4 regions of the Neptunomonas sp. ABH4_499 genome follow, and region 1 is predicted to be linked to each of the others. Evidence: predicted binding sites of a transcription regulator. Region 1 holds the regulator's gene; each other region holds the start of a gene.
The links. The regulator sigma-54, encoded in region 1, starts transcription at its own class of promoters, with help from an activator protein. The targets are predictions, from matches to a motif close to TGGCACNNNNNTTGCTNT.

Region 1 (7,396 bases):
AGGCGAAACGTCCGAGATTGTAACGATCCTGCCTTTGATCAAGCGTATGGGCGCCCCCTTGATCAGCATCACAGGCAACCAAAACTCGACCTTATCGCAAGAGGCTGATGCTAACTTGCACATCGGCGTTGAAAAAGAAGCCTGCCCTCTGAACTTAGCACCGACCTCCAGCACCACAGCACAACTGGTGTTAGGTGATGCGTTGGCGATTGCTCTTTTGGAAGCCAAAGGTTTCAGCGCTGAAGATTTCGCGTTCTCGCACCCGGGTGGAAGCTTAGGTCGCAAACTGCTGCTGAAAGTCAAAAACATCATGCACGCCGAGCAAGAAGTACCTGTCGTTGCGCTGGGTACGTCGATTAAAGAGGCCCTTCTAGAAGTGACCAACAAACGCTTGGGGATGACCACCGTGGTCAACCAAGAAGGTCAGCTGGCAGGCATTTTCACCGACGGTGACCTTCGTCGTACGTTGGATCAGAACTTAGATTTGGCAAGCACCGCCATCGAGCAGGTCATGACACGCCAATCAACCACCGTATCCGAAGAGATGCTAGCAGCAGAAGCACTTAAAGTTATGCAGGATAAAAAGATCAATGCGTTGATCATCTGCGATAACGATCAAAAACCGGTCGGTGCTCTTAACATGCACGACATGCTAAAAGCGGGGGTCATCTAATGAAATTTCACTTTATCGAATCAGGTGAGCTTCGCAAACGCGCTAAAAACATCACCCTGGCCGTGTTTGATGTCGACGGCATCCTAACCGACGGCAGCCTGTACTTCTTACCCGACGGCCAAGAGGTCAAGATGTTCAACACATTGGATGGTCTTGGCTTTAAGCTGCTGCAAAAAGCGGGCGTTGAGATTGCCATCATCACAGGCCGCCAATCACCGCAGGTGATTCAACGGGCCAAAGCACTCGGCGTGGATCACCTCTTCCAAGGCCGTGACGATAAACTAACGGCCTTAAACGAGTTACTTTCGAATACTGAACACTCGTTAGAGACCACAGCGTACATCGGTGATGACTTACCGGATTTATCCGCAATCAACGCCGTTGCCTTCGGTGCATCTGTGCCTAACGGCCATCCAGTTGTGCGCTCTGATGCGGATTGGATCACACAACGCACCGGCGGCTACGGCGCGGCTCGCGAGTTTTGTGAAGTCATTTTAGAGGCCAAAGGCGCTCTAGAATCCGTGTATCAGGACTTTCGTGCATGATCCTGAGTCGTAGCGGTGTTCGACTGGCCACAGCCGTCGTGCTATTGGTTCCGTTGTTTGCTTATTGGATCATCAATCCGGAACAAAACAACGAGCCAACAAGCCAAGACTCACCGCTTGATGCGGGAGCCGATTACTATTTGTCGAACGCTAACGTGAAGCGCTTTAACGAATCGGGCACCCTGAGCACCGAACTCAACGTGGAAAAATGGGAGCATTTCCCAAGCGATAAGCGCTCGCTGCTGAGACGCCCATCCGTTCAAGGTGTCACAGATCAGCTGCAAACATACACATTAAAAAGCAAAGTTGGCACACTCTTTGACGGGCAGACGCAGTTGACGCTTGATGAAGAGGTAGTGCTCACGCATAATCCCAACTCCGACTCCCCCTCTCGCATCGAGACGGATCGGCTAATTTACACACCGGAAACGTCGATGGTCACTTCCGACTCGACGGTTCGGATTATCAATTCTGATTGGACGGTCAGCGCGAAAGGCATCTCTGTCGATCTGAACTCACACACTTCAGAGCTGAGCACTGACGTTGAAGGGACTTTTTATGTCGACCCTTAATTGGAAAGTTTGGTTGAGCGCCGCACTTTTAACCGCATCCAGTATGGTTAATGCGCTTCCAGAAGACCGTAAGCAACCGATTCACATTTCGGCTGATTCGGCGCAAATTGACGAGAAAGCCGGTGTGACGACTTACACGGGTAATGTGTCTATTACTCAAGGCACTATGAAGATCCGCGCCGCTAAAGTCAGTCTTTACCAAAAAGACCGCGCCGTTGATCGTATTGTGGCTACAGGCTCTCCGGCCAAATTCAGCCAGCAGGCAGCGGCCAATCAGGCCATTACAGATGCCTATGGTAATTCACTTGAATACCTAGTGAAAAAACAAACCATCACTCTATCTGGAAACGCAAAAGTTGAGCAGGAGAAAAACCAGTTCAGCGGCGAGCGAATCGTATACCAGATGGACAAAGCACGTGTGAACGCTTACGGCGGCAAAGACTCAGGTCAGCGTGTTCAGATGATTATTCAACCGAACGGCAACTGAGCATTATGTCACTTGAGTTAAAAGCCACCCATTTGGCGAAGTCGTACAAAAAACGCCACGTGGTACGTGACGTATCAATGACGGTCAAAGCCGGCGAGATCGTCGGTTTACTGGGCCCAAACGGCGCCGGTAAAACCACCTGTTTTTACATGATTGTTGGCTTGGTTAAAGCCGACAAAGGCCAGATCTTCATCAATGATCAAGACATTACGGCCTTCGCCATGCACGATCGTGCTCGTCAAGGTATTGGGTATCTGCCGCAAGAGGCGTCGATCTTTCGAAAGCTGAGTGTCGAAGACAACCTGATGTCGATTCTTGAGCTTAGAAAAGATCTGTCCCCAAGTGATCGTAAAGCCACTCTTGAAAACCTGTTACAAGAGTTCCACATTACGCACATCCGCGACAGCCTAGGCATGAGCCTATCCGGCGGCGAACGCCGTCGTGTTGAGATCGCAAGGGCACTCGCGTCCGAACCTAAATTCATTCTATTGGATGAGCCCTTTGCTGGCGTCGATCCGATCTCGGTCAACGATATTAAAGAGACCGTAAAGCACCTACAATCACGAGGTATTGGGGTGTTAATCACTGACCATAACGTACGTGAAACGTTAGACATTTGTGAAAAAGCGTATATCGTCAGTGAAGGTGTCATTCTAGCCGAAGGCGCACCGGCTGATATTTTAGCCAATGAGCAAGTGAAAGCCGCCTATCTTGGCGAGTCCTTCCGGCTGTAATTGACCGACCTGTGTTATTGGAGTAGATGCGGAGTTTATGAAGCAGTCATTACAACTCAAAATGGGTCAGCACCTGACCATGACCCCACAACTGCAACAGGCGATTCGCTTATTGCAGTTATCAACATTGGACCTTCAGCAAGAGATTCAGTCGGCGCTTGAAAGCAACCCGATGCTGGAGACCAATGAAGAGGGAGATGAGTTAGACTCCAACTCGGCCGGCAACGACAATAACGAGCGCGCTGAGTCCGACGATTACTCACAAGAAGACTACACCGCTCAAGCCAGCGAGACTCAACAAGAGCGCAATGACTCAGCCGAGATGGCTGATACGGCCTCTGTCGATGATCAATGGAACGATGATATTCCAGCGGAGCTCTCAACCGACTCCAGTTGGGACGACACCTTCCAGACCGCGTCCAGCAGCTCAGGCAGTACCACCCACCGTGACGACGATGACTTTATGGAGTCCAACGACACGGCCGAAGAAACCCTGCAAGATCATCTTCATTGGCAGCTCAACCTAACCCGTATGAGCTTAGAAGACCGAATGGTTGCTGAGGCGATCATCGATGCGATCGACCCTGAGGGCTACCTTCGCACCACAACCGAAGAGCTCCTTGAGGATTTCAAACGGCAAGAACCCGAGCAGTTCCAAGACACCGAAATTGAAGAGATCGAAGCGGTATTGCACCGCATTCAGCAGTTTGATCCACCCGGTGTCGGTGCCCGAGACTTGGGTGAGTGTTTAGCCATCCAGCTTAAGCAGTTACCAGAAAAACCGCCGCTGTTTGAGCAGACGCTCCAGCTGTGCCTGAATCACATCCATTTGCTGGGTAGTCGCGATTACAAACAGCTGATGCGTAAGCTGCGCGTCAAAGAGCCACAGTTACAAGCGATGATTCTTTTGATTCAATCGCTGAACCCGCAACCTGGCGCGATGATCTCTTCCAGCCAGGCGGAGTACGTTATCCCCGATGTATTCGTTGAAAAAGTCAAAGGCGTGTGGATAGCCCGACTCAATTCCGATGCATCGCCTAGCCTTCGAATCAACACTCAGTATGCCGACCTCATCCGCCGAGCTGACTCCAGTGCTGATAACACCTACTTGAAGAATCACTTGCAAGAAGCACGTTGGTTTATCAAGAGTTTAATGAGCCGAAATGAAACCCTACTCAAAGTTGCGAGTCAGATTGTTGAAAGGCAGTCGGATTTTCTGGAGTACGGCGAGGAGGCCATGAAGCCAATGGTGTTGCATGACATTGCCGAAGCAGTCGAAATGCACGAGTCCACGATATCGCGTGTGACCACCCAAAAATACATGCATACCCCAAGGGGTATCTTTGAGTTGAAGTACTTCTTCTCAAGCCATGTCAGCACCAATGATGGTGGTGCTGCATCGTCAACCGCCATTCGCGCCGTGATAAAAAAACTGATAGCGGCCGAAAATCCTGCTAAACCTTTAAGTGACAGTAAAATTGCTCAATTACTTGATGCAGAGGGAATCCAGGTCGCTCGAAGAACGATTGCCAAATATCGCGAAGCGATGGGCATCGCCCCTTCTAACGAAAGAAAGCGTCTGGTTTAATAACGACTCACTACGACGAACAATCGTCTAAGGAGACATGTATGCAGATCAATATCACAGGTCACCACTTAGAACTGACAGATGCACTGACCGAATATGTCCACACCAAGTTTGATAAACTGGAAAGGCATTTTGATAACATCACCAATGTCCAAGTGACCCTGAGTGTTGATAAGCAACGTCAAATAGCAGAAGCTGGCATGCACATCGCAGGCGGCGAAGTCTTTGCAACGAGCGAACACACAGATATGTATGCAGCGATTGATGCGGTAACCGACAAACTGGACCGCCAAATCATTAAGCACAAAGAAAAACTCAAGAGCCACAAATAAGTAAGGCGTTACATCACTTATGCCCATACTCTCATTGCTTTCACCTTCAAGAACGCTTCACGCCGTAGAAGGCATTAGCAAAAAGCGCGTATTAGAAACCGCCAGCAAGTTGATTGCAGAATCAGCCGGTGAAGAGGTTGATCAGGATGCTGTATTCACTGGACTCATCGGACGAGAGAGATTGGGCAGTACCGGTATTGGGGAGGGCGTTGCCATTCCCCACTGCCGTCTTGCCGGAATCGATACCGCTATGGGGGCTTTATTTACCCTAAGCGAACCCATCGATTTTGACGCCATCGACCAACGCCCCGTCGACCTGTTGTTCTTTTTACTGGTCCCTGAAGAGGCGTGTGACGAACACCTAGACACCTTGGCCAAACTGGCCGAATCCTTCAGCCAAGAAAGCTGCCGAGCCCAACTTAGAAGCGCGCAGTCCGACGAAGATTTACTGCGCATCGCTCAAACTGTATTTGGAACCTAAAGCATGAAACTGGTGATCATCAGCGGCCTATCAGGATCGGGTAAGAGTTCTGCCCTTCAGGCTCTTGAAGACATCGGTTTTTATTGCATTGATAATCTACCTGCACTACTGATCCCTGATTTGATTCGCCACCTCGAAGAGGAGGCGACAATGAAAAAGATCGCAGTGTGCGTGGACGCTCGAAATCTGACCAGCAACCTCGAAAAGCTGCCGGAGATTTGGCAAGACTTCAAATCGCGCTCCAACATCCAAGCCGAACTTCTGTTCATTGGTTGCGCGCAAGAGACGCTGATCAAACGCTACAGCTCGACCCGTCGACGCCACCCTATGTCGACCAAGAATCGCGGCCTGTCCGAGGCCATTGAATACGAAGAAGCGCTTCTAGAGCCCATCGCAGAGATCGCGGATCTCAAAATCGATACATCGCATATGTCACTGTATGACCTGCGTGATCTGATCAAACTGCGCATAGCCGATCGAAAAACCCAAGCGCTCTCACTGCAGTTTGAATCGTTCGGATTTAAGCACGGTGTACCGATGGATGTTGACATGGTGTTTGATGTCAGGGTATTACCTAATCCTTACTGGGTATCGGAGCTGCGCCGCTACTCCGGCCTGGATCAATCGGTCATCGACTTTTTAGAAGGCGATGCCTTGGTAGAGTCCATGTTTGAGGATATCAAAAGCTACATGGAACGTTGGCTGCCCCACTTTGCAGACAACAACCGAAGCTACGTCACCGTAGGCATTGGTTGTACCGGTGGACAGCACCGCTCTGTTTATTTAGCCGAGCGATTAACTGCACACTTTGTGCACTCTAACGACAATGTAAACGTTCGCCATCGCGAGCTAAGCACATCGAAAAACACCCATTAATTCCGGAAATAATAAAGAGATGCTGGAAAAGAACATCACAATCATCAACAAGTTGGGACTGCACGCCCGCGCGGCAGCAAAACTGATCGGTACCACAACGCGCTTTTCGTCGGATGTGTACCTGATTAAAGATGGTCGTGAGGTCGATGGCAAAAGCATTATGTCTGTGATGATGCTGGCCGCCAGCAAGGGCACCGAGTTAACGGTGCGCATCTCTGGTGACGATCAGGGTGAGGCGATGAGCGCCATTGAATCCCTGATTAATAACCGATTTGATGAGGAAGAGTGACTTCGTTTCAATCATGCAACACCTGCCTGATTGACGCTTTACCGGTCATTACTTTTCGCTATACTAGCCGCCATATTCATCAGCGCCCTATTTACGCGGCTTTGTGTCGCCTGTTCTGAGGTACCACGCTTCTATGACGACCCGTGAAGACAACTCAGCTCACTCAACGCTTTCTTCGGCTCTGGAATCCGGTGCTTTTCAGCAGGTTCGTTTTACGCTGAATAACTCGATGCGTCCTGTAGAGGTCGCGCACTTACTCGAGAAATCGCCGCCCAAAGAGCGCCAAATCCTCTGGAACCTTATCCACCCCGAAAACGAAGGTAAGGTGCTTCAGTACTTAAGCGATGACATCCAAGCCGACATTCTAAGTACGATGGATGCCGATCGCCTGCTGGCGATTACAGAAACACTGGATACGGACGATGTTGCCGACGTACTGCAACAACTGCCCGATCGCATCACCCGCGAGCTGCTGCAAGTCATGGACGAGCAAAACCGCTCGCGCCTTGAAGAGATCCTCTCGTACCCTGAAGATACTGCCGGCGGCTTGATGAACACCGATACGGTGACCATTCGTCCAGATATTTCGGTTGAGACCTGCCTTCGATACATACGTCGTCACAACGAAATTCCGGAGATGACCGACAGCCTATTTGTCGTCAGCCGGAAGAAAAACTCTTACATTGGCACCTTACCACTGACGCGCTTATTGGTTTCGGACCCGGATATGATGATCCGCGAAATCATGGTCACGGATGTCACACCGATTCCGGCCGATATGCCCGATGACGAGGTAGCCTCCTTGTTTGAAAAGCATGA
Region 2 (7,396 bases), on a different contig from region 1:
CACGACAAAAAGCCAAAGGCCAACACGGTTGCACCTACTCTGTTTATGCGCCTACGCTTCGTCCTAACCCTATTCTGGATAACCTTCAGGAATCCGACCTCTGGTCTGCATTGAAGTTTGATCAGCTTGCGCTGCACTACCAACCACGAATTTGCCTAAAAACGGGCGACATCGTCGGTGTTGAAGCTCTGATGCGCTGGAATCATCCAGAGCATGGCCTCATCATGCCGGATGATTTTATTCCTCTTTCAGAACGCACAGGTTTAATCGTCCCGATGGGATTCTGGGCGCTTCAGCAAGTTGGCCGGGACATTCATACCCTGAACGCTGAAGGGTTGAGCCTTGGCAAAGTGGGGGTAAACCTCTCGTTTCGCCAATTTCAAAACGACTATTTAGCGAAAACGATTCAGCGTATTCTCACTCGGGATCAGATCGATACCGCGCAAATCGAGTTCGAACTGACCGAATCCTCACTGTTCAGCAACGACGAGCACGTTAAACACAGCATCGATGCGCTGAGTCAAACAGGGATTGCGTTCTCGTTGGACGACTTTGGGACCGGCTACTCCTCGTTTTCACTGCTGAAAAAACTCCCCGTTAACACCCTTAAAATTGACCGATCCTTCATTACAGACCTTCCGGGTAACAGTGATGCTTGTGAAATTGTAAAAGCGGTCATCCACCTAGCGCACAACCTCAATATGGCGGTGATTGCCGAAGGGGTCGAAACCCAAGAGCAACGGGATTTCTTAATCGAAAACGGTTGCGATCAAGCCCAAGGCTTCTACTACAGCCCCCCGGTGAGCTTGCCGCGCATTATCAGTTTACTTGACTCGCCCGTGTCAGCCCTTCTCTAAACCCAAGGGCTTCCATCACATCTTGAGATTCCACGCGCTGATGATCATTCAAATCGGCAAGTGTTCGCGCGACTTTCAGCACACGGTGACACGCACGCGCCGATAAACCAAACCGACTGGCCGCACCGGCCAACAAGCCCCGTGTTTGATCGTCGATATCGCAAATATCATCCAAGTGCTTTGCATCCAGCGCACTGTTTCGACACCCTTGACGCTCATACTGTTTCACAAGCGCCCTAGAGACGCGCTCTGCGACCGTCTTACTGCTCTCGGGCGTGTGGTTATCCAGTTTGAGCAAAGTTTCAGCCGGTAACGCCGCCACGTGTATAAACAGATCGATCCGATCCAACAAAGGGCCAGACAGCTTGTCTTGATAACGCCGAATCTGATCGGGTGTGCAACGGCATTTACCAGAAGGGTCACCTGCGTAGCCACATGGGCATGGGTTCATCGCACCAATCAATTGGAATCGTGCGGGGTAATCCGTCTGCCGAGAGGCTCGGGAGATCAGTATTTGCCCCGTTTCCAGCGGCTCACGCATGACCTCTAGCACCTTGCGTGAAAACTCGGGCATCTCATCCAAAAACAATACGCCTTGATGGGCAAGTGAGATCTCCCCAGGCCGAGGATGGCTTCCGCCACCCACCAAAGCGGCGGCCGATGCGGTATGGTGCGGCGCGCGAAAGGGCCTTACCCCTTTGCAAATGGATTGAACCGCTAATCCGGCAACGGAATAGATCGCTGCTGTTTCTAAACGTTCTTCATCATTAAGCGGCGGCAGCAACCCAGGTAATCTTGCAGCCAGCATACTTTTACCACTACCAGGCACCCCGCTCATCAGCAGGTTATGGCCGCCTGCAGCGGCAATCTCCAGTGCGCGCTTGGCCTGCACTTGGCCTTTCACATCGGCTAAGTCCTTCTCCAGCATCTCAGGGATGGCTTCCAAAGGCTCTGCTTCAATCGCTTCGAGCTTTTGCTCACCTTTTAACGCGGCACAGACATCAAGTAGGTGCCCAGCCAGTCGGACTTTCAAACCTTGAACGAGACCTGCTTCTTCTCGGTTACCAGAAGGGATCAGCAGCGCTCGGCCGGATTTTTTGCACGCCAAAGCCGCCGGCAGCACACCGGTAATCGGTCGAAGCTCCCCCGAAAGCGCCAACTCACCCAGCAATTCCACCTTGTTTAAGTTCTCATCGGGCAGTTGACCCGAAGCCACCAAGATACCCACAGCAATCGCTAAATCGTAGCGCCCACCCTCTTTGGGCAAATCTGCAGGAGCTAGATTGATGGTGATTCGACGCTGAGGAAACTCATAGCCCGCATTTAAAATAGCGCTTCTGACACGCTCGCGGCTTTCGCGAACCGCCGCCTCAGGAAGGCCGACAAGGTTAAGCGCAGGTAAACCCGCTGACAGATGGATTTCGACGGTTACAGATGGGGCTGCCACGCCCAATTGAGCACGGGTATTGATCACCGATAGCATTCAGAGAACCTTCCTTGGTATCTGATGGAATTTGAAGAGGAGTGCTAGTGTACAACCGCTTGGCTGAACACCAGATAACTCATTGAAGTTTAGATAATGCTCTCAAGAATCAATTGCTCGTTGAGCATCTCTAAGCTCAGCAGACCTCCAAAATAATCGCCTTGCATGTATTTTACGCCCTGCTGCGATAGTTGCAGACGAATCCCGCCGGTACGAACGCCATCCGCGACCATAGGGATCTCTAAGTCCGCCGCCATATCGGCCAGCTGCTCAAGCGTTCGACGCTTTTGAGAATCCGCCGATGCGGATTGCACCCATGCCTGATCCAGTTTTAACCAATGTGGCTCCAACTCTTTTAACTGCTGTAGCGGTGGGCTGTACTCGCCCAATCCACTGACAACCACGCGATAGCCAAGCGCTTCAAGATCAAACAGCGCCCCTTCGTGATCGCGGGTTTCAATCGCATCCACCTCCCACATGAGGTAAGGCTTGTACTCATCTTTGATACGACAAGTGTCAGAGAGAAAATCAATAAACCCTGGCAGCTCCAGCACTTGAGGATCAATGCGGATCACCAAGCCTTGAAACGATTTTTGTTCACTGAGCTTAGAAAGCGGCAGCTCTAGTGCATTTAATAACCAGCCCAGATACATTTGCCACCCGCCTTCGTGATCAAAAAAATGGATCAGAGTGTGCTCATCACCAGCTTCACAGGCCACACCTTTAAATACCGGGACTAAATGCGCCGCCTCTATACGGTGGCTTGTCACCCCATAGATGGGTCTGAAGGAGAGGCTTAAGTCGTTATAATCTGGCGCAACAATATGGGTGAGTGCTTCTAGATTCAAGGCTTTTCGCTGTCGGGTAGGGTCGTATAAACGCACACGATCCGAGGTGTTTCGCTGAGCGGCTTTCAATGCTTGACTGGCAGCACCGATCAACTCAGCGGCATCGTTCGCCTGGCTGGGTGCAAGTGCAACCCCCATCGCGATGTTTAGATGCACCTCGCGGCGATCCACTCGAACCCCAAAACTGAGGAGATCATTTAGGCGATGCGCGATCTTAAGCACCTCTTCCTCTTGGTCAATGGACTCCACCAAAATCAAGAAGCGATCTTCGCGTATACGAAAGAGGGTATCGTGACGACGCAAAGCTGAGGTCAGTCGCTCGCCAACATCAGCCACAAGGGCTTCAGCCGCCTGCTCACCTAGGGTTTCACTGAGCCAATCAAAGCGATCCAACGAAATCTTTATCAAAGCAAGGTGTTCCTGCTTGGATTTAGCTTTAGCAAGGCGCCGGTTCAATACCGATTTTAACCGCGGTACCGGGTCTTCGTCCGAGTCGGCCATCAAGAGATCAGGCACGGATGGCAGGTCATCTAAGGTCAGCAGACACAGATCCGAATCCGGCACCGCCAGTAAGTGACATGGCCAATCCGAGCTGCCTTTTAGCATCCACTGTAATGAAGGCTCTTTGGCTAATCGGGCTACTGCCGCTTGAAAGGCATCGTCTTGATGTGGGTGCAAGGCACCAAAATAGGTGCCTTCTATCTGATCAACGGATCGATTCAGCAGATCCGCGTATTCTTGGGATACACGAACGTACTGTCCGCTGCGTGTGAGCCAAGCAAAGTACTGTGCCATAAAACTACCGGTTCTCCGTCGAGAGGCACCGCCTGCTCTTAACCGATCGGTGGCAGGGAGTACCTTATGCCTTTGGGGATTCTTCTTCGTGTTCTTTTGATTGATCGGCCTGCTCTACCAGAGACTGAACCACTTTTTCCAAAGCTTCAACTTTTTCGCGTGTGCGAGCCAAGACAGCGGCTTGCGCATCAAACTCTTCACGTGTGACTAAATCCATTTTGCCAAGCACGGATTGCAACGCCGCACGAAACTGAGCTTGGCCAGGCAAGTCTGCACCATTATTGAACGTGTTCATGACATTATTAATCTGTGCCGAAATGCCTTCAAAGATTTTATCGCTCATGTGTACCTCTGTTTTCTTTAACTAAATGAAGCGCCTAGCCAACCCGTTTTGCGGCGATCACGCCCGTTTTTAACGCATAACTCATGTCGCACCAAAACGACGCCCAATTTCAGTGCACGTCCCACAATTGAGCACTGTAAAGCCCCGAAAAACGACCCAAAAACATGCACCCAAATAGCGACACCTTTATAAATATATGAAAAATAAGCTTTTTCCATTTTAGGTACGCCGTTTGCAATGAAGTGTTCAACCGTTTCGAGTCACCGGACAGAAACGGACGGTGATGTTTGAAAACAGTTTATAGAAGGGAGAAGCCCCATGAAACTCATTTCGGCAATTATCAAGCCATTCAAATTGGATGATGTGCGTGAAGCGCTTTCAGAGATCGGTGTTCAAGGTATCACTGTAACTGAGGTAAAAGGCTTCGGTCGTCAGAAAGGTCACACTGAACTGTACCGCGGCGCTGAGTACGTTGTGGACTTCCTACCAAAAGTGCGCATCGACGCAGCCGTTGCAGACGACATTGCAGATCAAGTGGTTGATGCCATCAGCCAAGCCGCTCAAACCGGAAAAATCGGTGACGGCAAGATCTTTGTAATGCCTCTGGAACAAGTTGTGCGAATCCGTACCGGCGAGACCGGCAACGACGCACTGTAAAGAACGATTATTTTAAGAATAGATATCGAGCCTGACGGAGGGCGGACGAGATGGAAGAACTCTTAAACACCACAGCGGGTGATGTAACCCAGCTGAAGTATGCACTGGATACTTTCTACTTCTTAGTATGCGGTGCGTTAGTTATGTGGATGGCAGCAGGCTTTGCCATGCTGGAAGCCGGTCTTGTACGTGCTAAAAACACCACTGAAATTCTGACTAAGAACATCGCGCTGTACGCCATCGCGTGCATCATGTACATGGTCTGCGGTTACGCCATCATGTACGGCGGCGACTACTTCCTATCTGGTATCACAGGTGACGGTTTCAGCGGTGATGAGCCAGCGACGTACGCGCCATCTGCTGATTTCTTCTTCCAAGTTGTCTTCGTTGCGACCGCTATGTCGATCGTCTCAGGCGCCGTTGCAGAGCGTATGAAGCTGTGGGCATTCCTGGCTTTCGCTGTGGTAATGACAGGTTTCATCTACCCAATGGAAGGTTCATGGACTTGGGGCGACAACGCGGTCTTTGGTATGTACACACTGGGCGATCTGGGCTTCTCTGACTTCGCAGGTTCCGGCATCGTACACATGGCAGGTGCTGCCGCTGCAATCGCAGGTGTCTTGGTACTTGGCCCACGTAAAGGCAAGTACGGTAAAGACGGTTCTATCAACGCGATCCCTGGTTCAAACCTGCCACTGGCAACACTGGGTACGTTCATCCTGTGGTTGGGCTGGTTCGGCTTCAACGGTGGTTCGGTTCTGGCGACCTCTGATGTTGAAAACTCTAATGCGGTAGCGGTTGTGTTCATGAACACAAATGCAGCAGCGGCAGGCGGTGCAGTTGCAGCCCTGATCGTCGCTCGCCTACTGTTCGGTAAAGCGGATCTGACCATGGCCCTGAACGGCGCACTGGCAGGTCTTGTAGCAATCACCGCTGAACCTTCAACGCCAACAGCGCTGCAAGCGACCATCTTCGGTGCGATCGGTGGCGTTCTGGTTGTCTTCAGCATCCTGACTCTGGACAAAATGCGCATTGACGATCCTGTAGGTGCGATCTCTGTTCACGGTGTTGTAGGTCTGCTGGGTCTGTTACTGGTACCGGTAACCAACGACGGCTCTTCTTTCTCTGGCCAGATCATCGGCGCACTGACCATCTTCGTATGGGTCTTCGCAACAAGCCTAGTCGCTTGGTTCGTGATCAAAGCGGTAATGGGTGTTCGTGTCTCTGAAGAAGAAGAGTACGAAGGTGTCGACCTGTCCGAGTGTGGCATGGAAGCGTACCCAGAATTCAAATCGGCTAAATAAGCGATCTGAATCTTACGAGAAGCGCCTTCGGGCGCTTTTTTCGTGCAAGGCAAGAATAAGTCCTATAAAAACAAACCTGTTTATGACATTTGCCGTAATCTAGGTATACTGATTTTAAAACCCATTGCATTTGTTGACAGTCGATTAGCTTCATCGACGCAATAAGGAGACGATTATGAAACTGGTCAGCGCCATTATTAAGCCGTTCAAACTGGATGATGTCCGTGAAGCACTGTCCGATATTGGTATCCAGGGTGTGACGGTGACTGAGGTAAAAGGCTTTGGTCGTCAGAAAGGCCACACTGAGCTTTACCGCGGTGCCGAATACGTTGTCGACTTCCTACCGAAAGTCAAAATCGAGGTTGCACTGGACGACAACATGGTCGACCAAGCCATCGAAGCGATCACCAAGACCGCCAACACTGGCAAAATTGGTGACGGTAAGATTTTTGTAACCTCACTTGAGCAAGTGATCCGTATCCGTACTGGCGAGACCGGCACCGACGCTCTGTAATCACTTTTTTTAGGGTGTTTTATTGACACCCTTTGTTTTGCTTTCTATAACTATAGAACTGATCAAAAAGTACCCAAGGGTACTTTTTTTTCGCCCCACCTAAAAAGATGTCATCAACAAGAGACACAAAAGCAAAACAATGAGCCATGACACGCTAGGGACAGTACTGTCTGATCTTGAGAGGGATCACATCGAGACCATTTTTGCGCCGTTCGAAAACGCCCACATTGGTGTTGCGTGTTTGGATATGAGCGGCCATTGTGTGATTGCTAATGCCCATTTTTGTCGAATTCTACGAAGTGATCTGAACTCCGTTATTGGGGCTTCGTTAGCTGGCATCTGCGCAAAAGAACATTTAGATGGCACCATTCAACGAATTCGTTCTCTGTTTCGTGGCCACATCAAAAGTTACCACATTAAACGCGAGCTAAATCGGTTAGATGGCTCCACCTTAACCGCTACTTTGTCCGTCTCCCCTGTCAGTCATCATGGTCGCAACATTGCAGCTTTGATCGTCATGACCGAAGTAATGCCGGAGGCAAGCTCACCGCAAAACGAGCTTAAAAAGCTGTCTTTGGCGGTTAAAAATAGCGGC
Region 3 (7,396 bases), on a different contig from region 1:
CGCCTTGTGCCGTTGCACCGGCCGCCTGAGACGCATCGCCTTTCACACGGACTACACCGGACATCATGTTTTCGGCCACACCTTGGCCGACATTGCCGTGCACAGTCACGTGTGCAGTTTTGTTCATTCCCGCACAGAAATAACCAGCGTGCCCTTGGATATCGACCATGACATCAGCGTCCAAACCCACAGCGATGTTATGCGTGCCTTTGGGCTGGGTAACCACCCACTCTTTTTCACTTAAAGTTGCGGCTTGTGCGTGCAGCGCTTGGTTTAACTCACGGACAGTTTGGGTTGTTAAATCAAATGTTTTCATAATGCGTATCCAATCCTATGCGCGTTCCCAAATGTAGAAAGTGGCAGGCTCTGGCTCCCAGACCTTAGCGTTCTCGATGTCTGGTAATTCGGCCAAAGCTTGATACTCCGATGCCATCGCAACGTAATCTTCCGTTTCCGCCAACACGGCTGGCTTACAGGCAATGGGGTCGCGCATCACGGCAAAACCGTCTTTCGTACCAATGGTAAAGGTGAAGAACCCATCCAAGTCTTTCAGGGCGCTTTCCAGCGCTTCTTTTAAGGTATCGCCTTGTTGCAAGCGCCACGTTAAGTAACCGGCTGCCACCTCAGAATCGTTCTCCGTTTCAAAGTGAATACCTTCGCGCTGCAAGTTGATGCGAAGACGGTTGTGGTTCGATAACGAGCCGTTGTGCACCAAGCAAAGATCGGAACCGGTCGAGAATGGATGGCTACCTGCCATAGTAACGGCCGACTCTGTGGCCATGCGGGTGTGCCCGATGATGTGACTGCCTTTCATCGCACTCAGATTAAACTTGCTGGCGATGTTCTCCGGTAAGCCGACCTCTTTTAAGATTTCGATGGAAGCGCCGGCACTCAGTACTAGCACCTCTGGGTAGCGGGTTTCGAGCCAGGTTCTGACCGCTTCCTCTTGGGCTTGAATCTTCAACACCGCCACATTGGCGTTGTTCATAAACTGAGCTTCAGCCCCTAAAGCCGTCGCGCATTTATCGGTTAGCTCAGCCCAATTAAACGTCTCATCTGGGTGACGTAATGTGAGTTTTACCCAGCCCTCTGATACCTCATCACCGTAAATGGCAAACCCTGCACTGTCCGGACCGCGGTCCGTCATGGCGATCAGCATCGGTTCAAATAGCTGCCCTAGTTGTTGTTCGTATTTATCGTTTTTTAGGTACAGTCCTACAATTCCACACATAGTAGAAGCCTCTAGCAATTAACGTTTGGTGCTTAGAAAAACTCGGCGTATTTGGCGACTTCCCAATCGGAAACCTGACGCGAGTACTCAGTCCATTCAGCACGTTTGACGGTTAAAAATTCGGATACAATCTCCTTGCCCATCAGCTCAACAAAGGTCTGATCCTTCTCAAGCGCATCTAACGCGTCGCCTAAGTTTTGCGGTAAGATGGAGATGTTTTTGGCGATGATCTCTTCAAGCGAGAGGTCATACAGGTTGATGTTCATCGGCTCACCTGGGTCGAGCTCTCGATCAATCCCATCCAAGCCCGCGGCGATCAAAGCCGCATGTACAAGGTAAGGGTTACAGCCAGAGTCCGGCAGACGGAACTCCAAGCGACCATAAGGTACGCGCACCAGTGCCGAGCGGTTGTTATCGCCATAGCACTCATACGCTGGCGCCCAGGTTGCCCCAGAGCTATTACCACCCACGACTAAGCGTTTGTAAGAGTTAACCGTTGGGGCAGCAAATGCACAGATCGCTTTTGCATGCGCTAAGATGCCAGCCGTAAAGTGGTACGCCATTTTCGATAAGCCCATGCCATTTCGGTCGCTGTCATCGTTAAACAGGTTTTTACCGGCTTGATCGCAAATCGATAAATGAAAGTGCATACCGTTACCGGTTTTATCCGGTGCAGGCTTTGGCATAAAGGAGCAGATGATCCCCATGTCATTGGCGATTTCACCTGCGGCCATACGGACAAAGGTGAAACGGTCGGCCGATTCCAACGCTTCGCCGAAGGTGTAGTTAATCTCAAACTGGCCATTGGCATCCTCATGGTCGATCTGATACACATCGAAATCGACTGCTTGAAGCGCATCCACTAAGCGCTCTAAAAACTCACGAGAGCGCGATAAGCCTTTATAGTCGTAACAAGGCTTAGCTAGGGTGTCAGTGTTGTCCACCGTTTGAAGCTTACCCAGCTCATCTTTCTTAAAGAGATAAAACTCAGGCTCTAAACCGGTGTTCAGCGTCCAACCGCGCTCTTTCAATCGCGACAATTGCTTTTTGAGCACCACACGCGAGCAGTACGGATGAGGCTCATCATTCACATAGCCATCACACGCGACACGTGCGTAACCTGGTTGCCAAGGGACGATGCTGAGCGTTGATAGATCACCACGCGCCATAAAGTCAGGCCCATGAGGTGCCATCGCTAAACCACTGACCGCAAATCCCGCAAACCCTGCGCCCTTCTCTACAACATCAACCAAGTTTTTGATCGGCACTGACTTGGTTTTAGCCACACCATGGATGTCTACAAACTGGGCCAGCACATATTTGATGCCGTTCTCTTCGATAAAGCGCTCGACACTTTCGGGTTTCATACCTTCCTCCTCGTGACCTTGGGCGATTAGGTCGTTGGTAATCAAAACGTTACACATGTCATTTCAGCTTCGGGCCGATACCGAGTACACTGGATATCAGATAAAGAACCGAAATAACGATCCGACCTTTATTTTCTTGTTAAGAATTTTTTATTACTTCAAGGAAAGCAAGACCCTTGCCAACAAATTACAGTTAGGAAATAAACTTTCCCAAAAAGATAATTTATTGATTTACAAGGGGTTAAAAGATCGGCTAGTTTGAATCAGAAGAAGAAAGCGCAAACAGGTTTGAAAACGAATGCCTAAAAACGCACCATCACGACACGCCCAAGCCCTAAATGAGGGCACGATCAGTCATACGCGCAGTGATTCGCCTAAACTAAAGCTGGAGAATCACATCGCCCTGCAAGTCAGAAAAAAGCGGATTGAGCAAGATTTGAAAATTGCCGATGTCGCTCGGATCGCCAACATCAGTCAGGGTATGGTCAGTAAGATTGAGAATGCACAAGTGTCCACCAGCTTGGATACGTTAAGCCGTTTGTGCGACGCGATTGGTTTGCCCATATCGCAGCTGTTTTCAAGCTACGATCAGCCCAACAGTAAAGCCCAACTGACCAAAGCCGGTAAAGGGATGGAGGTCGTACGCCGTGGAACCGAAAAAGGCCACACCTATCAGCTATTAAGCCAAAGTGACAATCAGGTGTTTGAACCCTTTTTGATTACGATGGATGATGCCAGCGAGGTCTTCCCTACCTTTACTCACCCAGGACATGAGTTTATTCATCTACTTGAGGGCAAGATTGTCTACCGCCATGGAAACTCACTCTACGATATGGAGCCTGGGGATTCGCTGTCGTTTGACCCTGCGGTATCGCACGGACCAGAGAAGTTGATCGAGGTGCCGATTAAATTACTGTCCTTTATCATCCACGAGAACGACGGTTAACAGTGACCCAAAACGCACCACGACAAAAAGGGGCTTATTAGCCCCTTCTTAACATCTGAATTTCGCTTAGCGCTTGTTCATAGACACAAGCTGTTCCAGCTTGTTGCTGATACGCTCTTCGCGCTCTTGAACTTTACGCTGCTTTTCTTGCTCTTTTTGCTGCTCTTTACGGCGTTGATGGAACGCTTTGAGCTGCTGCTTGGCGTGTTCGGCTTCTTCAGCCGTGACTTTACCCGCCGCCTCGCCAGCCAGATCGACACGATCGGCACCTTCAACCATGGCGCGGAAGTAGTTAGGCGAGCGAACGTAAGAAGCCAGTGCGCGCTTGATCTTGTTTTTAGCGACTTTTTCATCCGCCAACAGATCATCCTGAATACCGATTTTTAGAGGCTTAACCTCATCCTTATTAAACGTTTGAGGATACGTATCCATCAGCAGTTTGAGTGCTGCTTGGTTGGCAGCTCGGTTTTTCGTTTTTGTTTTGTTTGTACGGGTTGCTTCGTCGTTCACAACTTTTCTCTCGATCGCGCGATCATTGGTGTTAACGTTCAAATTCTTTGTTTCGGCCTTAGCCGATGGTGCTTTAGATTCACTGGGAGTCTGCAGGTGATTCTCCAAGCGTGTGAGCCTTGCCTCACACTCATCGATTAACGCTTGGGTACTTTGCAAAACGGTTTCGGTAACCGCCAAGGTATCATCGTTGATCACTGATGCGGGTGTCCTTAGTAAATCAATGCTCCATTAAAGTGGGCTCAGTGACCCATCTTAATCTTCGCCTTTGCGAATATAATATCGAAATATGTCGTTTTCATGGCCGGTTGCGACCAGCTCATGACCTAAAAAGGTACAAAACTTAGGAATATCTCGTTCTGTTGAAGGATCCGTAGCGATCACAAGCAAAATCTGACCCGATTCTATCTCACGGACACTGTTGTGCAACATCATCACAGGTTCTGGACAATATAAGCCGGTAGCATCCAAAGTTCGGTCGGCGTGTAGATCTGTCATACGTCTCCTCAAAAATCGTGCAGCATTGTCTCAAATTAGACGCAACGATGCTATCAATCCGACCGAAATTATCCGGCATCCTTTTGAATATGATCAAGAATATCGGCACAAATACGACTTAAGTAAGCCTCCTGAGTAAAACCAGAACGCTTTGGCGGTTTAAGATCATGATTGGCTGCTTCAAACCACTCAAGGTGTACAACCTCCCCTAACGTTAAGCCACTGACCTTAATCTGTTTGCCCATCGGGTCTTCCGTGCCTTGATAGATCTTCACAAGCTTTTGAGCACCCACAAAGTGATTGATGCGCAAATTATCGGGCTTACCTAATGGATGAAATGGATAGCCTAAGACAAACGCACACCTTGCCGGACTCTCATCCAACACTAAGGTGGATAAGCGCCCGCCCATCGACTTGCCCACCAAGTACATAGGTGTATCGTCGTTAAGTACTTGAAGATGTTCTTGTAATTCAGGGATTAATGTTGTCGCTTTGGCCGGAGGTCGCTTTTTACCATCGATGCGTCTTTTTGCCATATAAGCAAACTCAAAACGTACCACTTCGATCGATTCACTGGCTAAAAGCGAGGCAACCTGCTCCATAAAGTCGCTGTCCATTGGTGCCCCTGCACCGTGAAGCAGCACAATCCTCGCTTTTACTGGCAAACCGTTTTTGATATACGTCATGTTTTCATTAACTGACACTTTCCTCGCCCCTTAAAACCCGTTGATGCAGATCAAGCAAACCACGCATTATAGACTAGTTCCTTGGTTCTAAAGTCGCAGAACTAAAGGTCAAAATGATGTTTTTAGCTTCTGTGTTAAAATTGAATAAGGATTCCAATAAACAGAATATTCCTTACATATCAGCAAGTTAAAAATAGTCAATTCAACGAAACACGACAATAAAACAGTCTAAGCATGGCTATTTGGGTTCCAATTAATCACTCATAAAACCTGTTTTTGGCTGCGTTGAACGAGCATATTTATTTCCAGATAATGATTTTGGAACTCTATTTGTAAAACTGAGCTTTGATGAGAACCTAACATGAGCACTGTGACTGAACACCCAACTTATAATTACAAAGTTGTGCGCCAGTTTGCCATTATGACGGTGGTATGGGGCATCGTCGGCATGTCCGTGGGGGTGCTGATAGCAGCCCAACTGGTATGGCCCGCACTGAACTTTGACACTCCTTGGCTAACTTACGGACGGATCCGTCCGCTTCACACCAATGCGGTTATCTTCGCATTCGGTGGTTCTGCGTTATTTGCAACGTCTTACTACGTTGTACAGCGCACCTGCCAAACCCGGTTGTTCTCCGATGCGCTGGCATCGTTTACCTTCTGGGGCTGGCAAGCGGTCATTGTGCTCGCAGCCATTACGCTGCCGATGGGCATTACGTCCGCTAAAGAATATGCCGAGCTGGAATGGCCAATCGACCTTCTGATTACAGTGGTGTGGGTCAGCTATGCCATTGTGTTCTTAGGCACTGTCAAGAACCGAAAGACCTCCCATATTTATGTCGGTAACTGGTTCTACATGGCGTTCATTATTACGGTTGCCGTGCTTCACGTGGTTAACAGCATGGAAATGCCTGTGAGCATGTGGAAATCCTACTCTGTTTACCCTGGCGCTGTGGATGCCATGGTTCAGTGGTGGTATGGGCACAACGCTGTAGGCTTCTTCCTGACCGCTGGGTTCCTCGGGATGATGTACTACTTCGTACCAAAACAAGCTGAACGTCCTATCTACTCTTACCGTTTATCCATCGTCCACTTCTGGGCGTTGATCGCCACGTACATGTGGGCCGGTGGTCACCACCTTCATTACTCGGCTCTGCCTGACTGGACTCAGTCCGTTGCGATGGTTATGTCCTTGATCCTTCTGGCGCCTTCTTGGGGCGGTATGATCAACGGTATGATGACCTTATCTGGCGCATGGCATAAATTGCGTACGGATCCTGTATTGCGCTTCTTGGTTGTATCCCTGTCTTTCTACGGTATGTCGACCTTCGAAGGTCCGATGATGTCGATCAAAACCGTTAACGCGCTTTCTCACAACACGGACTGGACCATCGGCCACGTTCACGCCGGCGCTCTTGGTTGGGTTGCGATGATCTCCATCGGTGCGACCTACCATATGATCCCTCGCCTATTTGGTAAGGCTCAGATGTGGAGCGTCAACTTAATCCATACGCACTTCTGGTTAGCGACCGTCGGTACGGTTCTGTACATCTGTGCGATGTGGGTTAACGGTATTCTGCAAGGTCTGATGTGGCGTGCTGTTAACGAAGACGGCACACTGATGTTCAGCTTCGTTGAAGCCCTAGAAGCCTCTCACTACGGTTACCTGGTGCGCTGGATTGGCGGCATGTTCTGGGTAACGGGTATGTTGTTGATGGCCTTTAACACTTGGCAAACCGTTCGCAAGAACAGCAACGCACCGACTGCTGATGCAGCGGCGCAAGCGGCATAAGTGGTAAGGAGCTAAAATCATGATCAAACACGAAACGATCGAAAAGAACATTGGATTAATGATCCTTCTGATCATCTTAGTGATCAGCGGTGGCGGCTTGGCAGAGATTGTCCCTCTGTTTTTCCAAGCCCAAACCACTAAGCCGATTGATGGTTTGCGTACCTACTCTGCACTTGAGCTGGAAGGTCGCGATATCTACATCAAAGAAGGCTGCCACGTTTGCCACACCCAGATGATTCGTCCATTTCGCGCCGAGACCGAACGCTACGGTCACTTCTCTACCGCGAACGAGCACGTTTGGGAGCACCCTTTCCTTTGGGGTTCTAAGCGTACCGGTCCTGACCTTGCGCGTGTTGGTGGACGTTA
Region 4 (7,396 bases), on a different contig from region 1:
GTTCAGGCTCGGTCGCTAAGTGCTTTTTAATTTTAGCGGAGACCTGCTCTAACTTTTTGATTTGAGCTTGCTCCCGCTCGGTGATTTCAGGGGCCTTATCCGTTTGGTCACTGCTTTGGTGCGACTCCAACATTCGAGCAACTGCACGGTCTATTTTGGCTTGCTTTCGGGTCAGCTCTGCTCGGGTTCCACTCCATTCCTTCGAAGCGTTTGAGGGCAGTTTGCAGCCATCAATTGCAAACATTTCTCGGCCTATTAGGTTCATACCATCGCAGACCATCAATACATGGGTAAACAGCGGTGCTATCACTTCATCCATACGGGAAATAAAGTCGGCTATGGTGCTGTGATGCGGTTGGCAATCCGCCGAGAGCGCCATAAAAATAACGTTCTCTCGACAGGCTTGAGCTATTTTACGGCTGGACGTTATGCCACGCGAATAGGCAAATAAAACGATTTTCAATAAAAGCGCAGGATCATAAGCAGGCGCACCGTTATGGTCGTTACGATAACGGGATTCAAACACACTGAGGTCGAGTTCATTATCGACGACGTGATTAAGGGTATATTCGAAGGTTCCCTTCTGGATTTGATCCGCAAACCGCAACGGAATCATCTTGGTTTGCTCGTAATCGTAGTGTTTGAAGCGTGCCATCCGTTGCACCATGCGGGGTAAAGTTTGTTTCAAGCAGTGTAACTGAGGATTCGACCGCAGGTCGAGGGCTGAAAGACTTATCCGACAGCCTCAACGCCTTGCACAGCGGCAGCCGAACCGCAGGTTTGGCTGTCCAGCCCCGCAGGGGCGATGCTGCTGCAATTTGTTATGTGTATTCATCTGACTCTTCATTTATATAAATCTGTAGGCTTTCAACAGTATCGAAAATGATGCTCAATGGGAATTTCTCTGGATATTGATCAATTTTTCCATGCCAGACTAAATGCACACAAGCAAACCTGCCATCACTGAGCTGAACTATCACATCATCATTAGCGTCGGTTTTGGCAATAGCTACAGGCTTTAATTGCCATAAAGGATGTTTAGGACCAATTTCAGAATCGAGCTCTTTCTGTATGCCAGATTTAAATTTTGCATTTTCTTTCAAATGCCACCAAGGCTCTACCCAATTGATTTCTTCTTCCATAGCTAGACTCTGAACGACACATAACAGCTTCTTCATGTGCATGCGCAATATCATTCCTTACCCAAAAGTCAGAAATTGCGATAACACTTTGTTTTAATTTACTAATCAGGGATTCATGAAAAACTGCACGGTAGAAAAACGCGCATGCGCGATATTCTTCCATAAGTGGCACGATATCTTCCCTGTGAATATCTTTATCTTGTTGATTTTACAAAGATTTCCATACTTGTCCAGCGCAGAAACCGCGCCTAGCTTAATGGCAAAACGTGCCTGTTTAAGCAAAATCTGAAAATACACTGTATATTTATCCAGAATTCTTACCAATGTTATCCACACTATCTACGCCGCCCTGATACGGACTTACACTTACTTGAGTCTATACAATTACCACCGTCTGTCCATCCATAAAACACCCGTTTTTGACCCATGTCGTACTAAAGTCGAGACACAAAAAAGCCCGGCGAACCGGGCTTTTTCTGCAAAGTCTGAGATCAGCTTAATTGAGCGGCTAGCTCTTTAAACTCTTTTTCCCAACGTTTGGCTTCTTTCTTAGATGGGCCACCTACGATGCCAAGCGCATGGCGCAGGCGTGCGCGGGTCATGTCTGGGCCGATGATCGACATGGAATCCATCACCGATACGGTTTGGTTAGTGCCCGCAATCGCGATAAACAGCGGGAATAGGAAATCACGTAGTTTATAACCCATTAACTCGGACAATTGCTTCACTTGGGCAAACAAGTGGTCTTTCGCCCAGTTATTTTCGGTATCCAGCATCCAGACGCTAAATTGCAGGATCTTCTTCGTGTCATCCAGCGTTACCGATTTGTGCTCAAAGTCGGCTTCTTTCAGGTCCAACATGCCGGACAGGAAGAAGGCCGCTAACGGCGCGACATCCGAGAACTTCTCGACACGTTGCTGTACCAGTGGGACGATCTGCATCAAAAACTCTGGGTTCAGTGCCCAGTTTTGGAAGCGCTCTGCAAATTCGGCGTGGGTTAGGTTTTCGCGTAACCAAGTGCCGTTTAGCCAGCTGAGCTTCTCTTGGTCGAACACGGGGCCACCCAGTGATACACGGGTGATGTCGAAGTTCGCGAACATTTCGTCACGGCTAAACTTCTCGCGCTCATCCGGCATCGACCAGCCCATACGGCCTAAGTAGTTAAGCAGTGCTTCGGCCATGTAGCCCATGCGTTGGTAGTACAGAATGCTGGTTGGGTTTTTACGCTTCGACAGCTTGGACTTATCTGGGTTACGCAGCAGTGGCATGTGGCACAGTGTAGGCATTTCCCAACCGAAGTATTGATACAGCAGCTTGTGCTTAGGTGCTGAGTTAATCCACTCCTCGCCACGGATCACGTGGGTGATCTTCATCAGGTGGTCATCCACCACGTTGGCTAGGTGGTAGGTTGGCATGCCATCGGATTTCAGCAGGATTTGCGCATCCACCATGCCCCATTCAAGCTCGATTGGGCCACGCAGCAGGTCATCCACCACGCATACGCCATCGTCTTCGGGTACAGCCATTCGGATCACAAACGGTGCACCGGCGGCTTTACGTTTTTCAACCTCATCCGCTGGCAGTGCCAAATCGCTTTGTTTTAATGCGGTATGGCCACCGGCGGCACGACGCGCTTCGCGAAGCTCGTCCAGCTCTTCGCTGGTGCGGTAACAAATAAAGGCATGGCCTTTTTCAACCAGGTCGTACGCGTATTGTGCGTACATATCTTTACGCTCGCTCTGGCGGTAAGGGCCGTGTGGGCCGCCCACATCTGGGCCTTCGTCCCATTCCAGACCTAACCAGCGAAGCGAGTCTAAAATCTTTTGTTCAGATTCGGCTGTACTGCGAGTTTGGTCGGTGTCTTCGATGCGAAGGATAAACTCCCCGCCGTGTTGACGTGCGAACGCTAAGTTAAACAATGCAATGTAAGCGGTGCCGACGTGTGGATCACCTGTTGGGGAAGGTGCTACGCGAGTACGAATCGTCATGATATTCCTACCAAAAACCTCTGAAGTATAAAGGCAGTTAGTATACCCGTGCTTGGGGTGCGCTTCTATGCAGAGCACACACAACACTTAGGTAAAAGAGCGTTGCGCACCGTTTTACACGCCTAATGCGGTGCAATTGTGTGCACTTTTTGAGCACCCTGCCCTAAGTTTGCACAACAAAAGCGTGCCATAAAAGTACAAGCCCTTTTAGCTTCCTGACCAAAGAAAGCCAATAAACCCTTTAAAAACAAGCCAGTAAAAAAACACCGTGTATTGTTGGCACGCCACCTGCAATACAGATTTCAAAATTACAATTTGTTTTGTCAGGCAAAGGCGCCCGCAGACTGGTTTTAGGACCGGTCGGGGCGCCTTTTCTTTTTTTAAGATGGAGAACCAAGCATGTCCAACAACATTCTGCAAAAGGTGATCGGCCGTCGTAGCTTGCTGCGCAAATCCATGATGACGTTCGGTGCTGCCGCCGTTAGTACTTTACTGACCTTTAGCCCAGCGAATGCCGAGATTGGCGAGCCAGAAAAAGAAGACCTGAAATTCGGGTTTATCAAACTGACCGATATGGCACCTCTTGCGATTGCTTACGAGAAAGGCTTTTTCGAAGATGAAGGCCTGTACGTAACGCTCGAAGCGCAAGCCAACTGGAAAGTGCTGCTGGACCGTGTCATTGATGGTCAACTTGATGGCGCTCACATGCTGGCCGGTCAGCCGCTTGGCGCAACCATCGGTTTCGGTACCCAAGCCCATATCATTACCGCATTCAGCATGGACTTAAACGGTAACGCCATCACCGTTTCTAACGACATCTGGGCGCAGATGAAGCCAAACATCCCTGTGGGTGAAGATGGCAAGCCCGTCCACCCGATCAAAGCCGATGCGCTGAAACCTGTGGTCGAAAAGTACAAGTCCGAAGGTAAACCCTTCAACATGGGCATGGTCTTCCCGGTATCGACGCACAACTACGAGCTGCGCTACTGGTTAGCCGCAGGCGGCATCCACCCTGGTTTCTACGCACCGGCTAAAGGCGATACCTCCGGCACCATTGATGCCGATGCCCTGCTCTCGGTTACCCCACCACCACAGATGCCAGCCACGTTGGAAGCGGGCACCATTTACGGTTACTGCGTGGGCGAGCCTTGGAACCAACAAGCGGTCTTCAAAGGCATTGGTGTACCTGTGATCACGGATTACGAAATCTGGCGTGATAACCCAGAGAAAGTCTTTGGTGTTTCTAAAGGATGGGCCGATCAATATCCAAACACCCACCTACGTGTCGTGAAAGCGATGATCCGTGCAGCGAAATGGCTGGATGAGAACAACAACGCGAACCGTCCAGAAGCGGTCAAAATCCTATCGCAGCCGAATTACGTCGGTGCGGATTACGATGTCATCGCTAACTCCATGACCGGTACATTCGAGTACGAGAAAGGCGATAAGCGCTCCGTTCCTGACTTTAACGTGTTCTTCCGTTACAACGCGACTTACCCGTTCTACTCAGATGCGATCTGGTATCTGACTCAGATGCGCCGTTGGGGCCAAATCGCCGAGCCTAAGACCGACGATTGGTACATGGAAACCGCGAAAAAGGTTTACCGCCCAGATATCTACGCGCAAGCGGCTAAAGCTCTGATCGAAGAAGGCGTGATGGATGCGTCGGAATTCCCAGACTTTGCAACCGAAGATGGCTACCGCGATCCGCAAACCGACTTCATCGATGGCATTACGTACGACGGTAAAAAGCCTAACGATTACCTGTCGAAATTTAAGATCGGCCTAAAGGGTGACGACCAGATCTAACCCCGAATAAGACCGATAACAAAGGCCCCAGACTCTGGGGCCACGCAGGAGCCGAGCTATGAACGCACTTTCTTTACGTAACGGGTTGATGAACATGAGCTGGTTAGCGCCGTTCATCAAAATCGCCAAAGGCGAAAACCCAGGCGAGCAGATCATGCTGATCATCCGATCCATAGGGATTCCGATGATAGGCTTGTTGGTGTTTCTGTTTGTCTGGCACATCGGTGCTAAAAACATCAACACATCGCTGGGTGCTTTCCCTGGGCCTGCCGCCGTTTGGGAGCAAGCCAACAACCTTATGGATGAGCACAGTGCCGAGCGTGATAAAGAACAAGCCTTTTACGACCGCCAGGAAGCGCGTAACGCTAAAAAATTGGCTAAAAACCCCGATGCGGTGGTGAAGATTCGCCCTTACACGGGTGCACCCACCTTTATTGATCAGATTTTTACCAGCTTAGGTACGGTTATGGCGGGCTTTATTTTGGCCTCGCTGGTTGCCATCCCCGTTGGGATTATGATCGGCCTAAACTCAACGCTGTACAGCGCGATCAACCCTTTGATCCAACTGTTTAAACCCGTATCGCCACTGGCGTGGTTGCCTTTGGTGACGATGGTGGTTTCGGCGGTGTACGTCACTGACGACCCAATGTTTGCTAAATCCTTTATTACCTCGCTGATTACGGTTTCCCTGTGTTCGATCTGGCCAACGCTGATCAACACGGCGGTGGGCGTTTCGTCCATCAGTAAGGATCTGCAAAACGTCAGTAAGGTGCTGCGCCTTAACTGGATGACGCACGTAACTAAAATTGTGATCCCATCCGCGATCCCATCCATTTTTACAGGTCTTCGCTTGTCGCTGGGTATCGCCTGGATGGTATTGATTGCCGCTGAAATGCTGGCGCAAAACCCAGGTCTTGGGAAGTTTGTTTGGGATGAATTCCAAAACGGCAGCTCTCAATCCCTTGGCCGCATCATGGTGGCAGTGCTTGCCATCGGTTTTATCGGCTTCTTGCTGGATCGCCTGATGCTGATCATCCAACGCAAAGTCTCTTGGGACAAATCCGCTGCCCTGCGCTAACCCAAGAACTGGAGAACGATCATGTGTACACATTTAGACCTGACAGACGTTTCAATCGAGTTTCCAACGCCAAAAGGCCCGTTCTTGGCCCTGCAAGGTGTGAACTTAAAAATCAAAAGAGGAGAGTTTATCTCCCTAATCGGCCACTCTGGCTGTGGTAAATCGACCGTCCTTAACATTGTGGCGGGCTTATACCAAGCCACTCGCGGCGGTGTGGTACTGGATGGCAAAGAGGTCAACGAACCCGGGCCTGAGCGTGCCGTGGTGTTCCAAAACCACTCCCTACTGCCTTGGCTTACGGTGTACCAAAACGTCGAGCTTGCGGTTAAGCAGGTGTTTAAAGGCAAAAAAAGCAAAGCCGAGATGCGCGAGTGGATTTTGCACAACTTAAATCTGGTGCACATGAGCCATGCGCTCGATAAGCGCCCGGATGAGATCTCGGGCGGCATGAAGCAGCGTGTGGGTATCGCCCGAGCTCTCGCGATGGAGCCTACGGTGTTACTGATGGATGAGCCCTTCGGTGCACTCGATGCCCTAACCCGCGCGCACTTGCAGGACTCGTTAATGGAGATCCAGAACGAGTTGAACAACACCGTGATCATGATCACCCACGATGTGGATGAGGCGGTACTGCTGTCCGACCGCATTGTGATGATGACCAACGGGCCAGCGGCCACCGTGGGCGAGATACTGGATGTGAATCTGGAGCGCCCAAGAAACCGCATCGAGCTTGCCGATGACGTGGAGTACAACCACTACCGTCATGCGGTACTGAGCTTCCTGTACGAGAAGCAGCGCAAACCGGAGTCCGAAGAAGAGAAAGTGGCACAGACTGTGCAAAGTACTGAAGCGACCGAGGTAGAAAAACCGGCAGAAAACGGCGACAAGGCCGAAGCTGCGTAGGATATAACCACTACTTTGTTCGGATTCAGCACTAAGTGCGCCCTTTACTTAAGCAAATTGTGGCGGGGCTTCGGGCGTTTCAACGAAAAGAGATGGTGCACCAGGATTTAAAACCCGAAAACATCATGTTGACCCAAGACGGCGTCATTAAAATTCTCGATTTTGGTACCGTTTTAGTGGCGGGTACTCAGGAGATGAACTCCCCGCTGGATAAATCAATCCCACAGGGGAGCGTCAACTACATTGCACCTGAATACCTGATGGGGCAAAGCGGCTCGACCCGTTCGGATCTGTTCTCGTTAGCCGTCATGGTGTACGAGATGCTAACAGGCCACCTGCCCTACCCGGAGCGCGCACCCAATGCGCCGGTACTGAAACACTACCGAGAGCTGATCTACACCCCAAGCCATCACCATGTGCGAGAGATCCCGATGTGGGTTGAAGGTGCTCTGGCCAAGGCCCTGCAGCCCAACCCG

Region 2: a site for sigma-54 is predicted at 4,548-4,565, ahead of glnK (P-II family nitrogen regulator). Genes of this name have one in related genera too.
Region 3: a site for sigma-54 is predicted at 2,763-2,780, ahead of glnT (type III glutamate--ammonia ligase). Genes of this name have one in related genera too.
Region 4: a site for sigma-54 is predicted at 3,408-3,425, ahead of ACXAF9_RS16300 (CmpA/NrtA family ABC transporter substrate-binding protein). Genes of this name have one in related genera too.

The regions. Positions count from the first base shown of each region.
Region 1 covers NZ_JBSWXK010000006.1:108,531-115,926, reverse strand. Annotated here, with positions in the region: gene ACXAF9_RS08050 (KpsF/GutQ family sugar-phosphate isomerase) at 1-673, shown strand, start outside; gene ACXAF9_RS08045 (KdsC family phosphatase) at 673-1,218, shown strand; gene lptC (LPS export ABC transporter periplasmic protein LptC) at 1,215-1,790, shown strand; gene lptA (lipopolysaccharide transport periplasmic protein LptA) at 1,777-2,277, shown strand; gene lptB (LPS export ABC transporter ATP-binding protein) at 2,283-3,011, shown strand; gene ACXAF9_RS08025 (RNA polymerase factor sigma-54) at 3,049-4,599, shown strand; gene hpf (ribosome hibernation promoting factor) at 4,641-4,931, shown strand; gene ptsN (PTS IIA-like nitrogen regulatory protein PtsN) at 4,951-5,412, shown strand; gene rapZ (RNase adapter RapZ) at 5,416-6,288, shown strand; gene ACXAF9_RS08005 (HPr family phosphocarrier protein) at 6,308-6,577, shown strand; gene mgtE (magnesium transporter) at 6,711-7,396, shown strand, end outside.
Region 2 covers NZ_JBSWXK010000007.1:71,718-79,113, reverse strand. Annotated here, with positions in the region: gene ACXAF9_RS09010 (putative bifunctional diguanylate cyclase/phosphodiesterase) at 1-857, shown strand, start outside; gene ACXAF9_RS09005 (YifB family Mg chelatase-like AAA ATPase) at 820-2,340, opposite strand; gene ACXAF9_RS09000 (diguanylate cyclase domain-containing protein) at 2,430-3,983, opposite strand; gene ACXAF9_RS08995 (accessory factor UbiK family protein) at 4,048-4,326, opposite strand; gene glnK (P-II family nitrogen regulator) at 4,645-4,983, shown strand; gene ACXAF9_RS08985 (ammonium transporter) at 5,034-6,287, shown strand; gene glnK (P-II family nitrogen regulator) at 6,463-6,801, shown strand; gene ACXAF9_RS08975 (putative bifunctional diguanylate cyclase/phosphodiesterase) at 6,941-7,396, shown strand, end outside.
Region 3 covers NZ_JBSWXK010000005.1:80,443-87,838, reverse strand. Annotated here, with positions in the region: gene ACXAF9_RS06665 (protein glxC) at 1-316, opposite strand, end outside; gene ACXAF9_RS06660 (class II glutamine amidotransferase) at 332-1,231, opposite strand; gene glnT (type III glutamate--ammonia ligase) at 1,264-2,598, opposite strand; gene ACXAF9_RS06650 (helix-turn-helix domain-containing protein) at 2,897-3,544, shown strand; gene ACXAF9_RS06645 (ProQ/FINO family protein) at 3,611-4,252, opposite strand; gene tusA (sulfurtransferase TusA) at 4,310-4,552, opposite strand; gene ACXAF9_RS06635 (alpha/beta family hydrolase) at 4,621-5,256, opposite strand; gene ccoN (cytochrome-c oxidase, cbb3-type subunit I) at 5,600-7,030, shown strand; gene ccoO (cytochrome-c oxidase, cbb3-type subunit II) at 7,050-7,396, shown strand, end outside.
Region 4 covers NZ_JBSWXK010000020.1:47,146-54,541, reverse strand. Annotated here, with positions in the region: partial or broken gene ACXAF9_RS16315 (transposase) at 1-655, opposite strand, end outside; gene ACXAF9_RS16310 (hypothetical protein) at 822-1,142, opposite strand; gene gltX (glutamate--tRNA ligase) at 1,634-3,130, opposite strand; gene ACXAF9_RS16300 (CmpA/NrtA family ABC transporter substrate-binding protein) at 3,587-4,939, shown strand; gene ACXAF9_RS16295 (ABC transporter permease) at 4,998-6,017, shown strand; gene ACXAF9_RS16290 (ABC transporter ATP-binding protein) at 6,039-6,920, shown strand; gene ACXAF9_RS16285 (serine/threonine protein kinase) at 6,956-7,396, shown strand, end outside.